3 regions of the Pseudoalteromonas sp. Z9A6 genome follow, and region 1 is predicted to be linked to each of the others. Evidence: predicted binding sites of a transcription regulator. Region 1 holds the regulator's gene; each other region holds the start of a gene.
The links. The regulator sigma-54, encoded in region 1, starts transcription at its own class of promoters, with help from an activator protein. The targets are predictions, from matches to a motif close to GTTGGCACGNNNNTNGNNT.
Positions count from the first base shown of each region.

Region 2: GQR53_RS12890 (DUF1328 family protein) is a predicted target of sigma-54. The motif match lies at 2,848-2,866, and genes of this name have one in related genera.
Region 3: glnA (glutamate--ammonia ligase) is a predicted target of sigma-54. The motif match lies at 3,265-3,283, and genes of this name have one in related genera.

Region 1 is NZ_WTKZ01000009.1:5,288-10,890, reverse strand. It holds gene lptC (LPS export ABC transporter periplasmic protein LptC) at 1-521, shown strand, start outside; gene lptA (lipopolysaccharide transport periplasmic protein LptA) at 511-1,056, shown strand; gene lptB (LPS export ABC transporter ATP-binding protein) at 1,053-1,778, shown strand; gene GQR53_RS05395 (RNA polymerase factor sigma-54) at 1,848-3,347, shown strand; gene hpf (ribosome hibernation promoting factor) at 3,374-3,661, shown strand; gene ptsN (PTS IIA-like nitrogen regulatory protein PtsN) at 3,666-4,118, shown strand; gene rapZ (RNase adapter RapZ) at 4,137-4,982, shown strand; gene GQR53_RS05375 (HPr family phosphocarrier protein) at 5,025-5,297, shown strand; gene mgtE (magnesium transporter) at 5,430-5,603, shown strand, end outside.
Region 2 is NZ_WTKZ01000033.1:17,550-23,152, reverse strand. It holds gene alaS (alanine--tRNA ligase) at 1-227, shown strand, start outside; gene GQR53_RS12910 (aspartate kinase) at 234-1,451, shown strand; gene csrA (carbon storage regulator CsrA) at 1,543-1,734, shown strand; gene GQR53_RS12900 (YcxB family protein) at 1,785-2,252, opposite strand; gene GQR53_RS12895 (hypothetical protein) at 2,386-2,577, opposite strand; gene GQR53_RS12890 (DUF1328 family protein) at 2,635-2,808, opposite strand; gene GQR53_RS12885 (OadG family transporter subunit) at 3,327-3,572, shown strand; gene oadA (sodium-extruding oxaloacetate decarboxylase subunit alpha) at 3,584-5,365, shown strand; gene GQR53_RS12875 (sodium ion-translocating decarboxylase subunit beta) at 5,379-5,603, shown strand, end outside.
Region 3 is NZ_WTKZ01000015.1:44,745-50,347, reverse strand. It holds gene glnL (nitrogen regulation protein NR(II)) at 15-1,085, opposite strand; gene GQR53_RS08215 (DUF4124 domain-containing protein) at 1,168-1,689, opposite strand; gene glnA (glutamate--ammonia ligase) at 1,803-3,209, opposite strand; gene typA (translational GTPase TypA) at 3,717-5,540, shown strand.

The sequences.
Region 1 (5,603 bases):
TCATTAGCTGTATGGTTTGGCTTTGGTACCCTTATTTTGCACAAACAAATATTGTGCCTCAGGCTGAGCCTGAAGTTATTGCTAAGCCTGATTACATAGCTATTGAGCTCAAACAGACAGCCTATGATGAGCAAGGTAAAATTAGCCACAAAGTCACTGCGGCTAAAATGGAGCTATACCAGCAATTAGGTTTCACGTTTTTCGAAAAACCCATTTTTACTTTATATAACGAACAACAAACGTGGCAAATAAATGCAGACGAAGCAACATTATACGAAGATAAACAATTAATTTTAGAAGGTAATGTGGTTGCCAAAAATTTAACCGATAACGCCATGATAGACAAAATCAATGCTGATAATATTCAGGTTGATATAAAGCTATTAACAATGCGTTCGGAGCAACCCGTCATCATCACTGGACCCAATTTAAAAATCACCGGTAAAGGCCTAGAAGCCGACTTAAAAGCCGAAGTGATAAAACTAATTAACCATACGCGAACCATATACTATGACCAATAAAATATTAAAATCACTTATAATTCCTACACTTATACTAGCGTTTAATAGTAGTGCTGCAGAGCAAAACACGCAACCTGCTGCCAATCAAATTTCAATAAGTGCCGACAAGCAAGAAGGTCAATTGAAAGCTAATGTGGGTATTTTTGAGAAAAACGTTGAGATTATTCACGGTAATCGCCGCATTACAGCCGATCGCCTCGAAGTACACAAACGTGATGAACTTGGTGATAATAAACAATTATTAATTGCCACAGGTAGCCCTGCGCACTTTGAAGAAAAGCAATCAGACGGCACGACTATGAGCGCCAGTGCTGACGAAGTACGTTATGATGTATCTAAGCGTTTTTTAACGCTTGTTGGTAATGCACAAGTATCGCAAGCCGGACAAAAAATAAATGCTAAAAGCATTACCTACGACATAGAGCAGCAGCTCATCAGTGCCGAAAAAGATGAAAACTCAACTGACCGCGTTCACACAATTTTAGTACCGATCGAAACTAAAAAAAGTAAAAAAGGCGATAAAGGTCAACCATGAGCACATTAAAAGCAGAACTATTGGCAAAAAGCTATAAAGGTCGTGAAGTTGTAAAAAACGTCGGCCTTGAAGTACAAGCTGGCAGTATAGTTGGCTTACTTGGCCCTAACGGTGCTGGTAAAACAACGACTTTTTATATGATTGTAGGGCTTGTTCCTAGCGACAAAGGTAAAATATCTATTGATGATAACGATATTACTCTTTTACCTATGCATAGTCGTGCTAGATTAGGCATAGGCTACTTACCACAAGAGTCATCGATTTTTAGAAAGCTGACTGTTTATCAAAACTTAATGGCCATTTTAGAAACGCGCAAAGAACTAAATAAACAAGCCAGAGAAGACACGCTCAATAACTTATTAGATGAATTTAGCATACAACACATTCGTGATAGCCAAGGTATGGCATTATCGGGTGGAGAGCGTCGTCGTGTAGAAATAGCACGAGCACTGGCAGCAGATCCTAAATTTATATTACTGGATGAACCGTTTGCCGGTGTTGACCCTATTTCGGTATTAGATATAAAGAAAATAATAGAACATCTTAAAAATCGTGGGATTGGTGTATTAATTACCGACCATAACGTAAGAGAGACCCTTGATGTTTGTGAAAAAGCCTACATTGTTTCTCATGGGGAGCTGATTGCATCAGGTACTCCAGAACACGTATTAAATGATAAAACAGTACGCGATGTTTACTTAGGCGAGCAATTTAGGCTGTAACATTTACGCCATGTCTTTAAGCATCTGCTAGTATTAATTATAACAACATAAAAGGATTGTTAGAGATACATGAGGCAATCACTACAGCTGCGCATGGGCCAGCAACTTACAATGACTCCACAGTTGCAACAAGCTATTCGTTTGTTGCAACTCAGTACATTGGATCTCCAGCAAGAAATACAAGAAGCTCTCGACAGTAATCCACTATTAGAGGTTGAAGAGGCAGACTATTCTGAAGACGCTGCTGGTAAAAACGAGCAAAAAGCTGATACCGATGACATAACTGTTAGCGCATCTGCTGATGATGCTCCGAGCGAATACGAACAAGATACTGGTGAAGCACTTGCAAAAGACACGCTAAGTGACGACATGGCTATGGATGTTAGTTGGGATGAGTACATGAGTGCCGCCCCAGCAGCCTCATCAGGTCCAATGCCTGAAGACGAATCTATATACCAAGGCGCCTCTACTGAAACGCTCCATGAGTATTTAATGTGGCAATTACAACTAACGCCATTTAGCCCTACCGATGAAGCCATCGCGATTGCGATTGTAGAGGCCGTCGATGATTCAGGTATTTTAACTCTCAGTTGCGAAGAAATTTTAGAAAGCTTTAATCAAGAAAACGAAGATGATAACGAAGTCGAACTTGATGAAATTGAAGCGGTATTAAAACGCATTCAACTGTTTGATCCTGTTGGTATTGCTGCACGTAGTTTACAAGAGTGTTTGTGTATTCAGCTTAATCAATTTGATAAAGAAACACCTTACATTAATGAAACGAAAATGATTTTAACCGAGCATATTGATCTATTAGCAGCTCGCGACTATCGTACATTAATGAAAAAAACTAAGCTTAAAGAAGAAGAGCTTAAAGAAGTGATGACACTAATACATACTCTCAACCCAAAACCTGCAGATACTATTGTAAGGGAAGAATCTGAGTATGTTATTCCTGATGTGTCAGTTAAAAAAATTAAAGGTCGCTGGGTTGTCGAATTAAACCCAGATAGCATGCCTAAAATTCGTGTTAATAGCCAATACGCGGCAATGTCTCGCACTGTAAAATCAAGTGGCGACAGCCAGTTTATTCGCTCACATTTACAAGAAGCTAAATGGTTTATTAAAAGCTTAGAAAGTAGAAACGACACGCTATTAAAAGTTACTAATTGTATTGTTAAGCAACAACAAGGATTTTTTGAACATGGCCCTGAAGCCATGAAACCAATGGTTTTAAATGATGTCGCTGAAATGGTAGAAATGCACGAATCGACAATTTCGCGTGTGACTACTCAAAAGTACATGCATACACCCCGTGGTATATTTGAGCTTAAATATTTTTTCTCAAGCCATGTAAGTACTGAAAACGGTGGTGAATGTTCATCTACAGCAATACGTGCGCTTATCCGAAAATTAATCGCAGCAGAAAACTCAGCAAAACCATTGAGTGATAGCAAAATAGCGGATATATTGGCTGAGCAAGGAATTAAAGTAGCAAGACGTACAATCGCAAAATACCGTGAATCTCTTGCTATTCCACCGTCAAATCAGCGTAAAAGTCTGATTTAAGACGCTAAACTAAGAGGGTAATGCTTATGCAACTAAACTTAACTGGTCGTCACGTAGAATTAACCGATTCACTAAGAGACTATATTAATACTAAATTTGCGAAGCTTGAAAGACACTCTGATCATATTAATAATGTTCATGTCATTCTCGATGTAGAAAAATTAAATCAAAAAGCAGAAGCCACAATACACGTAAGCGGTGCTGAGCTATTTGCCTCTACAGAACATCAAGATATGTATGCCGCTATTGACTCGTTGATCGACAAGCTCGATCGCCAAGTAATCAAACACAAAGAGAAGCTTGCTCGACACTAATATGATGAAATTAAGTTCACTTATATGCCAGGACTGCAGCAAAGCTGCGGTCCTTTTTAATAGCAAAAAAAGAATTTTAGAGTTCATTAGCGAACTTGCTCACGACAAACTTCCGTATTTACCGCAACAAGATATTCTTAACGCTTTAATGAGCAGAGAGAAATTAGGTAGTACAGGTATAGGGCGTGGCATTGCTATTCCTCATGGAAGAATGAGCGGTGCAGAAGAGCCTTTGGCTTTAGTGCTCGTTAGCGAAACTCCAATAAACTTTGATGCAATCGATAATCGCCCTGTTGATATTTTTGTCGCACTCATCGTACCAGATGGCGATAACCAGCAGCACTTAAAGACTCTAGCAACCATTGCTGATAAACTAAACAACAAAGATTTTTGTAAACAGTTACGCAGTGCAAAATCTGATACTGAGCTTTACCAAGTTATTGTCGATCAATCATAGTTTTATAAAGGGTGTTAAATGGAGTTAATTATCATAAGCGGCCGTTCTGGTTCTGGAAAGTCGGTTGCTTTGCGCATTGTAGAAGATTTAGGTTATTATTGCGTAGATAATATTCCAGTAAACCTACTACCTTCATTAGTTCGCAGTGTGTCTGATAGCTACGATAAAATTGCTGTTAGCATAGATGTGCGCAACATCCCTAAAGAACAAGATGAATTTAACGATATTCTTGAATACTTGCCTGGCTTTGCAAACCCTACGTTGTTTTATTTAGATAGCGACGATCAGACATTGATCAAACGCTTTTCTGAAACACGCAGATTACACCCACTATCAATAGACTCGTTGCCCCTTGATTTAGCCATCAAAAAAGAAAAAGAATTACTTGATGTATTAACCACTCGCGCCGACTTTATGATAGATACGACTGATTTAAGTGTTCATCAACTCGCTGAATCTATTCGTGAAAAGATTTTAGGTAAAAAAGATAAGCAACTGATTGTCACATTTGAATCATTTGGTTTTAAACACGGTATACCAAAAGAAGCAGACTACGTATTTGATGCACGCTTTTTACCAAATCCACACTGGGAACCAGAGTTAAAGCCTTTAAATGGGTTAGATCAACCGGTTAAAGACTATTTAGCTAATCACAGCATAGTGCAAAAATTCACATGGCAAATTCAAACATTTGTACAAACGTGGTTACCACATTTAGAACGAAATAACCGCAGTTATTTAACCATTGCTATTGGGTGTACAGGCGGGCAACATCGCTCTGTGTATTTAGCGCAAACTATCGGTGAAAGTTTCGCAATGACACATCCCAATGTAAAAATTCGCCATCGCGAGCAAGAAAAATAATATAGCTGAATAATCACCTGTTCAGCTTAGGTAGAGTAAGTTATGCATTGTGAAGATACCTTTTTAATAAAAAACAAATTAGGCTTACACGCCAGAGCAGCTACTGTGCTTGCGCAATTAGCAGTACAATTTGATGCGACAATCACATTATTCCAAGATGACAAAGAAGCAGCAGGCGATAGCGTACTTGCACTAATGTTACTTGAAAGTAGCCAAGGAAAAGAAGTTAAAGTTGTTTGTAAAGGCCCTGATTCTGAGCAAGCTTTACACGCTGTTGGAGAATTAATAGCACAACGCTTTAATGAACAAGAATAACCTGTTTTATAAAAACAATATTCGCATTACTAATGCTTCAATTAAAACAGATATATAAAATAGATAGGTTAGTAACGCCAGTTAACTCACCTCCCCCCCATAAAGTAATATAACAATTTATAAAGGACGCCAATGCCTGAAGCTTTTGAACAAGATTACCCACTACAGCAACTAAAACAGGTGACGAAGTCACTCAATAGTGGTCAATTTGTTCAAGTTAGGCGCATGCTCGCAAAAACGGCTCCTTGTGATACCGCATTATTATTAGAATCATCACCGCATAAAATTCGCCGACTGCTTTGGCAA
Region 2 (5,603 bases), on a different contig from region 1:
TTATTGCACTGGGTGTTGCCAGTGGCGACAAAGTAAGCCTAATTGCTGGTGTTACTAAAGACTTAACAGGCAAAGTAAAAGCCGGTGAGTTAGTTAACCACATGGCAGGCCAAGTAGGTGGTAAAGGTGGCGGTCGTCCAGATATGGCACAAGCTGGTGGTAGTGAGCCACAAAACCTTGCTGCTGCACTAGATAGCGTTACAGCTTGGTTAACTGAGCGTACTTAAGCCTAAGTGGCGCTTATTGTTCAAAAATTCGGTGGCACTTCGGTCGGCTCAATAGAGCGAATTGAAGCAGTCGCCGACCTTGTTGTAAAAACCAGACAACAAGGACATCAAGTGGTTGTGGTGCTCTCGGCTATGTCGGGAGAAACCAACCGCTTAATTAATCTCGCCAAACAAATTGATACTCGCCCGAGTAGCCGTGAACTAGATGTACTAATTAGCACCGGAGAGCAGGTTTCTGTATCACTACTTGCTATGGCTATTATAAAACGTGGCCACTCTGCTGTGAGCCTATTAGCCGATCAAGTCAATATTTTAACCGATAACATGTTTGGTAAAGCTCGTATTGCAGAGGTTGCTGCTACGCGTTTAAAGCATGAGCTTGAGCATAATCGTATTGCTATTATTGCTGGGTTTCAGGGGCGTGATGTTGAGGGCAACATTACAACGCTTGGGCGCGGCGGCACCGATACATCGGCTGTAGAAATAGCAGCGGCTATAAAAGCTGACGAATGCCAGATCTATACAGACGTTGACGGCGTATATACTACAGATCCTCGTGTTGAACCTAACGCGCGCAGAATGAGCCAAGTTACCTTTGCCGAAATGCTAGAGCTGGCAAGTTTAGGGGCGAAAGTTTTGCATATTCGCTCAGTAGAAGCCGCAGGAAAACATAATGTGCCACTTAGGGTGCTTTCGAGCTTTAATCCCGATGAAGGTACATTAATAAGTTTTGAGGAGAACGATATGCCAAGCAAGGTTGTATCGGGGATTGCGTTTAATCGTGACGAATGTTTAATTAAGGTACAAGGTGTGCCAACGGGCACGCAATATCTTTCAAAAATATTGAAACTTTTTGCCGAAAATGGCATCGAAATAGATATGATTAATCAAGTTAATCATAACTTTGAAAAAATAGACTATGCTTTTACTGTGCACTCGAATGATTATCTGCAAGCACTTGAATTATTGAGTGAAGATCAAGCTCAGCTCAGTGCTCAAAATATAAGCGGATTGCAAGCAGTAGCTAAAGTTTCTGCTGTTGGCATGGGTATGAAATCACATTCTGGTGTCGCTAGTTTATTTTTTGATGCATTAGCGCAGGAAAATATTAATGTGGTTTTAGTCTCGACTTCAGAGATTAAAATTTCAGTTTTAATAGATGAAAAGTACTTAGAGTTGGCTGTTCGTGCATTACACAAGGCATTTTTAACAGAAAATGGATAGATTGCGAGTTTTTACTTACTTTTCAGTCTAATTTTCATTAGTATGTTTAAGCGGAATCTTATAATTTTTATTGGAACATGGGAGCAAGAGAATGCTAATACTAACTCGTAGAGTAGGTGAAACCCTAATGATTGGTGACGAAGTAACAGTTACTGTTCTAGGTGTTAAAGGAAATCAAGTTCGAATCGGTGTTAATGCACCAAAAGACGTATCAGTGCATCGTGAAGAGATTTACATGCGCATACAAGCTGAAAAGTCGAACCCTAATCCGGGCAATGCTTAATCAACACGTATACGTAGTTGAGTAATTAACTCAACTAGACTAAAAGCCACTCACTGAGTGGCTTTTTTGTTTATAAAAGCGAGTGTTTCAGGACTAAGTATTTGTTTTGATATGTACTGCATGCCGCTTTTGTTTTTAATAATAATACCTTGCTGGGTGTCAATTACTTCGCTTATATTTTGCCATTCTAATTGATAGCTTTTGTAATGATTAGCAGATTTAATACCTTCTTCATCAAAGGTAAGTGTTACCTCAGAGCCTGATGCTCTGCTGAGCATTTGTCTGGTTACCCACCATGGTCTGCGATAGTAAAAAGCGACGCATTCGAGTACCGCTAACATGATCATAAACGATCCTAAGTAATGATCATCTAAAACATAAATGCCAAATAAACCAAGCGCAACTAACAACACAAGTAAAAAGTATTTAGGTTTTGCACGCTTACTATAAGGGAGTGACTCATCAAAACACTCGTAAAAGTAGGGTTTATCTAATGTGTAGGTGGTTGTGAATGCCATTTTGCCTTGCTTTAAATATCGTTTTTTTTATTTTAACAAGCTAACTGCTAAATGAGCAGCTTTATAGTCAGTGATTTTATTACTGGCACAAAAAAACGGCTCGAAAGCCGTTTTTTTAGCGGTACAAGAAGAATTAACAGTTAGTTTCTTCAGCGTTCACGCCTTCTTTAACATTTTCACATGCATCTTCAACAGAGTTTTGCACGTCAGTTACTGCTTCGTCGATACGTTCGCCAGCGTCTTCTGCATGGTTGTCTTCACAACCCATCATGAAAAAACCTGCAAATACTGCGATTAGTGCTGCTTTTAAAGTTGTAGAGTTCATAGTGTAATTCCTTGTAAGTATTAATTAATTTTAGTGTTTGTTAGTTGAATGCTTTATCTACCTGGGTGATTTACCACGTAGTGCACCTGAAACTAATGAAATCACTAAAAGTACTAAAAAGATAAAAAATATAATTTTTGCTATACCAGCTGCGGCACCTGCGATGCCACCAAAACCTAACACTGCAGCGATTAAAGCAATAACTAAAAATGTAATTGTCCAGCGTAACATTGTTTTCTCCTTGGTTATCAAATTTGCTCATAACAACTAATGCCAGTTATATGCCAAAGTTTATTTTTTATAAATATCAATTGGTTATGGTTTTTTACTGTTGTTCTAGTTATTAGTTGGTTAGTAACTTTTACGCTTTGTTATGTAAGTTATTCACACTGTTGCAAATAACTGCTAAATATTCACTAAATAGGGTTTATTTGGTAAGACCAATTAACAAGTGGCAATGGCTTTGCATTTAATATTAAAAGTTGGTGTTTATTTTTACTTAGCTTGATAGTTAATTAACAACTTCCATATAACTATTAGCTATAGTCGTTATTTCTTGTATGTATTGTAGGGCGCGTGATTGCTGAGTTATAGCATGTAAATTAATTGAGTGTTATGTTGTGTATTGTTTAATTGGTTTTACCAATTTACAAGATGTAGACAAAGCGATTAGTTTTGTTATTATCCAGTGAATAAATATTTAATTAAATCGATTTTTTATTTTCGATATGGGTTTCAAGGGGAGAAAAATGGATATAGGTGCTCTACTCACAACGGCTGGTAACTTAATGCTTACTGGCATGGTTGGGGTGTTTGTATTTCTGTCGATATTAATTGGTGCAGTAACGCTTATGTCTAATTTGGTGACGCGCTTAAGCGAACCTGACGTGGCGACACCAGTTAAATCACCATCTTTTAAATCTCAAGGTGTGCCTAATGAGCACGTCGCTGCTATTAGTGCTGCCATTGCTCAGTACAAATCAAATAATAAATAAGGGGCACACACATGGCTAAATTAAAATTAACAGAATTGGTATTACGCGATGCTCACCAATCATTATTAGCAACGCGTATGCGCCTAGACGATATGCTACCGATTGCTAGCAAATTAGACGATGCGGGTTATTGGTCTATTGAATCGTGGGGCGGTGCTACATTTGACTCGTGTATTCGTTATTTAGGCGAAGATCCTTGGGAGCGTATTCGTGCACTTAAAAAAGCGATGCCTAATACTAAACAGCAAATGCTATTACGCGGTCAAAACTTATTAGGTTACCGCCATTACGCTGATGACGTAGTTGAAAAGTTTGTAGAACGTGCACATAAAAATGGCGTTGACGTATTTCGTATATTTGATGCAATGAACGATGTTCGCAACCTAGAAACAGCTGTTAAAGCGGCTGTAAAAGTAGGCGCTCATGCTCAAGGTACTATTTCGTACACAGTTAGCCCAGTTCATACACTTGATATGTGGCTAACTCTTGCAAAACAGCTTGAAGATATGGGTTGTCATTCAATTTGTATTAAAGATATGGCGGGTTTATTAAAGCCGTACGATGCTGAAAAACTAATTAAAGCACTTAAAGAAACTGTATCAATTCCAATTGCTATGCAGTGCCACGCTACAACAGGTTTAAGTACTGCTACTTACCAAAAAGCAATTGATGCTGGTATTGATATGCTCGATACCGCTATTTCATCAATGAGTATGACTTATGGACATTCCGCAACTGAAACTATTGTATCGATAGTTGAAGGGACTGAGCGCGATACTGGGCTTGATTTAAACCACCTAGAAGAAATTGCTGCTTACTTTAGAGATGTACGTAAAAAATATGCGGCATTTGAAGGTAGCTTAAAAGGGGTTGATGGGCGCATTTTATTAGCTCAAGTACCTGGTGGCATGCTTACAAACATGGAAAACCAACTTAAAGAGCAAGGCGCAGCCGATAAGCTTAATGAGGTTTTACTTGAGATCCCACGTGTACGTGAAGATCTTGGCTTTTTACCTTTAGTAACACCAACGTCGCAAATTGTTGGCACTCAAGCGGTACTTAATGTGCTAACGGGTGAGCGTTATAAAACCATTACTAAAGAAACTGCTGGCGTATTAAAAGGTGAATATGGCTTAACACCAGCACCAATGAATAAAGAGCTACAAGAGCGCGTGCTTGATGGAGCGGAAGTTATTACTTGTCGCCCTGCTGATAACATTGCACCTGAGCTTGCAACGCTTGAAGCTGAGTTATTAAAAGAAGCACAAGAGCAAGGTTTAACACTTGCTGATGATCAAATTGATGACGTATTAACTTATGCATTATTCCCACAAGTTGGTTTGAAGTTTATTAAAAACCGCAACAACCCAGATGCATTTGAGCCAGTACCTTCTGTTGAAGATAAAAGCAGTAAAGCACCTTCTAAATCAGTTTCAAATAGTAACAAAGTGAAGGCTGAGCAATACAGCGTAAAAGTAGATGGTAAAGTTTATGACGTAGTAGTAGCGCAAGGTGGTGAACTTAAGGAAGTAACATTAAAAGACTCTGAGCACATTCCTCAGTCTGCTTCGGTTGCATCAGGTGAAACACTTAACGCGCCTCTAGCCGGTAATATTTTTAAGATTAAGGTAAAAGCTGGGCAAGTTGTTAACGAAGGCGATGTAGTGATTATTATGGAAGCCATGAAAATGGAAACTGAAATACGCGCTACGCATACCGGAACAATTGCTGAAGTGTTAGTTAGTGAAGGCGATGCTGTAACTACCGGCGACGCTATGATTGCATTAGCTTAGGAGTAAATAGAGGATGGAAGGTATTTTAAACCTCTGGAATGCGACAGGCATTGCTAACTTTACAATCCCATCGTTAATAATGATTGCGGTAGGGTGTTTATTACTGTTTTTAGCGATAGCTAAAGGCTTTGAACCACTATTATTACTACCTATTGGTTTTGGTGCAATTTTAACAAATGTACCAGTGGCAGGTTTGTCAGACCCAGGTGGGCTTTTATACTACGTTTATTATGTGGGT
Region 3 (5,603 bases), on a different contig from region 1:
GCAAACTCCAAACATTAATCTGCAAAGGGCAGATAGATATTAAATTCAGTATGTCCAGGCCAGCTATCACATTCTATATAGCCATCATGTTGATCTATCAGCGTTTGCGCTATTGAGAGTCCTAACCCTGAGCCATCTTCTTTATTGGTGATCATAGGGTAGAACAGTGTTTCACGTACACTGGGATCAATACCTGGTCCGTTATCAGATATTTGGATCAACAAGGCTTTTTTAGGTGCTTTACCTGGGCGACGATGCTGATGATTAATGCGGGTTTTTATTGTTATTTCACCGCCATCTACAAGCGCCTGCTGAGCATTTCGAACAATGTTTAATACTACTTGCTGAATTTTACCTTGATCAATGTATACATCAGGAATGCTTGGGTCGTAATCCTTAACCAAGCTAATGTTAGAACAATTATCTAACGTACTTAGTCGTGCAACTGATTCAAGTGATTGATGTATATTGCCATACGATTTTTGCGGAAGCTGATTTGGCCCTAAAAGCCTATCTACTAATTCACGTAATCGGTCGGCTTGCTCAATGATAAGTTCAGCACATTGGTCTCTTTCTTGTTGATCAACCTCATACTGCAATAACTGCGCCGCTCCGCGAATTCCACCTAAAGGATTTTTAATTTCGTGAGCTAAGCCTCTAATTAGATTTCGGGCTGCTTGGTATTGATGCATTTGATTAGACGCTTGGTCGTGCTTAATTTCGTCATCAGTTTGGCGCCACTCAAATAAAATATAAAGTGAGCCTTCAAACTTAATTTGTCGTGTACTTACGGCTACTTTTGCATGGCGAGAATCGCTAAAAACCACGTCAGCTCTGTGCTGCTGGCAATCTACACCTTCAACTAATGAGTATTGTTCTATACGCTGCAAATCGATTGAATGGTAATTAAAAAGACTATCGAAAGGCTGATCTAATAGGCGCTTGTTACCAAGGCCAAGCAGTTCGCTAGTACTGGTATTGGCATAGACAACGGTGAAGTTTTTATCAAGCAACATGATAGCGGTTGTTTGATTTTGCCAAATAGCATCGAGTAGCTCAGGGCTAAAGTTTTTATTATTAATCATAGCTGCACCATTTTAGTGCGTTGATATTTACAAGCAAGTTATATAGTAAAATACACTGCTGCACGTTTAGTAATGCCCCAATTTAGTTACTTAGGTTTAGCCCTTTTCGGTGCATAAAAAATATGCAGGGCTCACTTATAGCAATAACTTGGTTTTTACTATTCAAAAGCTTTAATTGTAGTGTGTGCTCACCACGTTCTACATCTCTTATTGCAAAGGTTGAACTGTCACTGGCTGGGCCATGTGCTTTGCCATCAATAAAAAGTTGTATAGTAAAACCAGTTTCAAAGCGTGGTTTTATTCGGCTAGTAACATAAACAGTGCCGGTATTTTCACGAATAGTCTGGTTATGATCAGGTGAGGAAATGGCAATACTAAAGGCCGCTTGTTGGGGCTGGGGTTGCTCGTCAAAAATGTCAGTATTTGTTGCAGGCATATTAAGATCTTGGCTGGTAAGCTTTACCTCTTTAGCACCTTTATGAGGGGTGTCAGAGAACACTAATACGCCATTTTTATCTTTCCAAGCGTATATCTTTGTTTCACCAGCGTAACCATAATTGCTTAATCCTAAAGCAATTAATAGTAATAAAATCTTGTTGTTCACTCTGCAGCCCTGCATTTTTGTCGGTAACTTAACTTTAGTGGAGATTGATTAATTTTACCATTAAAAAAGCCCGCAAAGCGGGCTTGAGAACACACATATTTTATACAGCTAAATTAACAGCTGTAGTACATTTCAAACTCAACTGGGTGAGTTGTCATGTTAAGCTTTTCAACTTCTTTAGATTTAAGTTCGATGTAAGCATCGATTAAGTCATCAGTGAATACACCACCTTGAGTTAAGAATTCACGGTCTGCGCTAAGTGCAGATAGTGCTTCGTCAAGTGATGCTGCAACAGTTGGGATTTCTGCTGCTTCTTCAGCTGGTAAGTCATATAAATCTTTATCCATAGCATCGCCAGGGTGGATCTTGTTTTTGATACCATCAAGGCCAGCCATAAGCATTGCTGAGAAAGCAAGGTATGGGTTAGCTGTTGGATCTGGGAAGCGTACTTCAATACGACGACCTTTTTCAGATGGAACCACTGGGATACGGATTGATGCAGAACGGTTACGTGCAGAGTATGCAAGCATAACTGGTGCTTCAAAACCTGGTACTAAACGTTTGTACGAGTTAGTAGAGGCGTTTGCAAAAGCGTTAATTGCTTTAGCATGCTTGATGATACCACCAATGTAGTAAAGCGCATCTTCAGAAAGGCCGCCGTACTTATCACCAGCAAAAAGGTTTACACCATCTTTAGCAAGTGACTGGTGACAATGCATACCAGAACCGTTATCACCAACAACTGGCTTAGGCATAAACGTTGCTGTTTTACCGTATAAGTGAGCCATGTTATGGATAACATATTTCATTTCTTGGATTTCATCCGCTTTTAATACCATTGTATTAAAGCGAGTAGCAATCTCGTTTTGACCTGCTGTTGCAACTTCGTGGTGATGTGCTTCTACTACTTGACCCATTTCTTCTAGAACTAGACACGTAGCTGAACGCCAATCTTGGAAGTCATCAACAGGAGCAACTGGGAAGTAACCGCCTTTAATACCTGGACGGTGACCTGTGTTGCCATCTGCATATTCTTTATCTGAGTTCCAAGCAGCTTGCTTAGAATCAATTTTGTACATAGAACCAGACATATCTGATTTGTATTTAACGTCGTCAAATACGAAAAACTCTGGCTCAGGGCCAAATAAAACTGTATCTGCAATACCTGTAGAGCGCATGTAATCTTCAGCACGCTTAGCAACAGAACGCGGGTCGCGCTCATAACCTTGAAGTGTTGAAGGCTCTACTACGTCACAACGTACGATTAATGTTGATTCTTCAGTGAAAGGGTCTAGTTTGATTGATTCAGCAACTGGCATTAATACCATGTCTGATTCGTTTATGCCTTTCCAGCCTGCAATTGAAGAACCGTCAAACATTTTACCGTCTTCAAAAAAGTCTTCATCAACTTGGTGATGAGGAATAGATATATGTTGTTCTTTACCCTTAGTGTCAGTAAAGCGTAAATCAATGAACTTGACGTCATTTTCTTTAATAAAATCTAAAACCGATTGTGACATGTGTCCTCCAACTATTGGGTTTTGTTATTGCTGCATAATTGCTTTGGGATTTACTAAGCTGATTTTGTGCCATTTTTATAACTAGCTGTTTATAAATTAAAAAAATATCGTTGCATCAAAATGGAATGTACAAACGCACTATATTGGTGCGTAAATTTTCCTTTTTGGTGCAAAATTTACAGGGCACAATTTGCTGCTAATTTAATCGCTCGGAAATAGCATAACCTAAATGCAAAAGAGTACCAAAAAGATCAGCAAAATAGCCAAAAAGGCTGTTTTTCAAAAAAAATTTGAAATTTAATTCATATAATTGTCATATATAAAACAGATACTTAGTAAAAGTATTGAGAAAGTTTTGAAATTTATATTGGATAAACTTTCATCCATGTCATTAATGAGGGATAATATGCGCCCTTTTAAATCCTATGCTGGGACATCTCGCGAAAGCGTGGATGAGTGCGTAGATCTTGCAGGATCAATGAGAATTTAATTTCTCTGAGTAAATATATGAGCATCGAACAGTTAAGAAATATAGCGATTATCGCGCACGTTGACCATGGTAAAACAACACTGGTTGACAAACTACTTGAGCAATCAGGTACATTAGAAACACGCGGCGGTAACGAAGAGCGCGTGATGGACTCAAACGACATTGAGAAAGAACGTGGTATTACCATTTTGGCTAAAAACACAGCCATTTCTTGGAATGACTACCATATCAATATCGTAGATACCCCGGGACACGCCGATTTCGGTGGTGAAGTTGAACGCGTACTTTCGATGGCTGACTCAGTATTATTACTTGTTGATGCTCAAGAAGGTCCAATGCCGCAAACGCGTTTCGTTACGCAAAAAGCATTCGCGCAAGGCTTAAAGCCAATCGTCGTTATCAATAAAATTGATAAGCCAGGCGCTCGTCCAGATTGGGTTATGGATCAAATCTTTGATTTATTCGACAACCTTGGCGCGACTGACGAACAGTTAGACTTTAAAGTAATCTACGCTTCAGCAATCAACGGTTGGGCAACACTAGATTTAGACGAACCATCAGACAACATGGAACCTATGTTCAAGATGATCGTTGAAGAAGTATCACCACCGGATGCAGATCCTGAAGGTGACTTCCAAATGCAAATTTCTCAACTAGATTACAACTCTTATGTTGGTGTAGTTGGTATTGGTCGTATAAAACGTGGTTCTGTTGCTCCTAACCAACAAGTTACTATTATCAGTGCTGATGGCACTACACGTAATGGTAAAATTGGTGCAGTACAAAGCTACCTAGGTCTTGAGCGTATCGAAACTGATAGAGCTTACGCTGGTAACATCGTAACTGTAACAGGTATTGGTGAGCTTAAGATTTCTGATACAGTTTGTTTCCCAGGAAACGTTGAAGCATTACCACCACTAAGTGTTGATGAGCCAACTGTAACAATGACATTCTCTGTAAATAACTCACCTTTCTGTGGTAAAGAAGGTAAGTTTGTAACGTCACGTAATATCCGTGAGCGTTTAGACAAAGAATTAGTACACAACGTAGCACTTCGCGTTGAAGATACTGCAAGCCCAGATAGCTTCCGTGTTTCTGGTCGTGGTGAATTACACCTAGGTATCTTAATCGAAAACATGCGTCGTGAAGGTTACGAGCTTTCAGTTTCTCGTCCAGAAGTTATCTTACGTACTGTAGATGGCGTTCTAGAAGAACCGTTTGAAACAGTGACTATTGACTGTCAAGAAGAGCATCAAGGTTCTGTTATGGAACAAGTTGGCCTACGTAAAGGTGAACTTACTAACATGACTCCAGATGGCAAAGGCCGTATGCGTTTAGACTTCATGATCCCAAGCCGTGGTTTAATTGGTTTCCAAACTGATTTCATGACGCTTACTTCGGGTTCTGGTCTTATGTACCATACGTTCGATCATTATGGTCCTCATAAAGGTGGCGCTATCGGTGTTCGTAAGAACGGCGTAATGATTGCAAACGCAACTGGTAAAGCACTTACTAACGCATTATTCAACTTACAAGAGCGCGGCCGTTTATTCATCGGTCACGGTGTTGAAGTATACGAAGGTATGGTTATCGGTATTCATAACCGTGATAACGACCTTACAGTTAACGCCCTTAAAGGCAAGCAGTTAACTAACGTACGTGCATCTGGTACTGATGAAGCGCAAACGCTTTCTCCACACCTTAACTACTCACTTGAGCAAGCGCTTGAGTTCATCGATGATGACGAGCTAGTTGAAGTTACTCCACTAAACATTCGTATCCGTAAGAAACACCTTACAGAAAACGAACGTAAACGTGCGGGTCGTGCACCTAAGTCATAATCTATTAATTTAGAATAATGATTTTAAAAGCCGCTGTATTGAAAAATACAGCGGCTTTTTTGT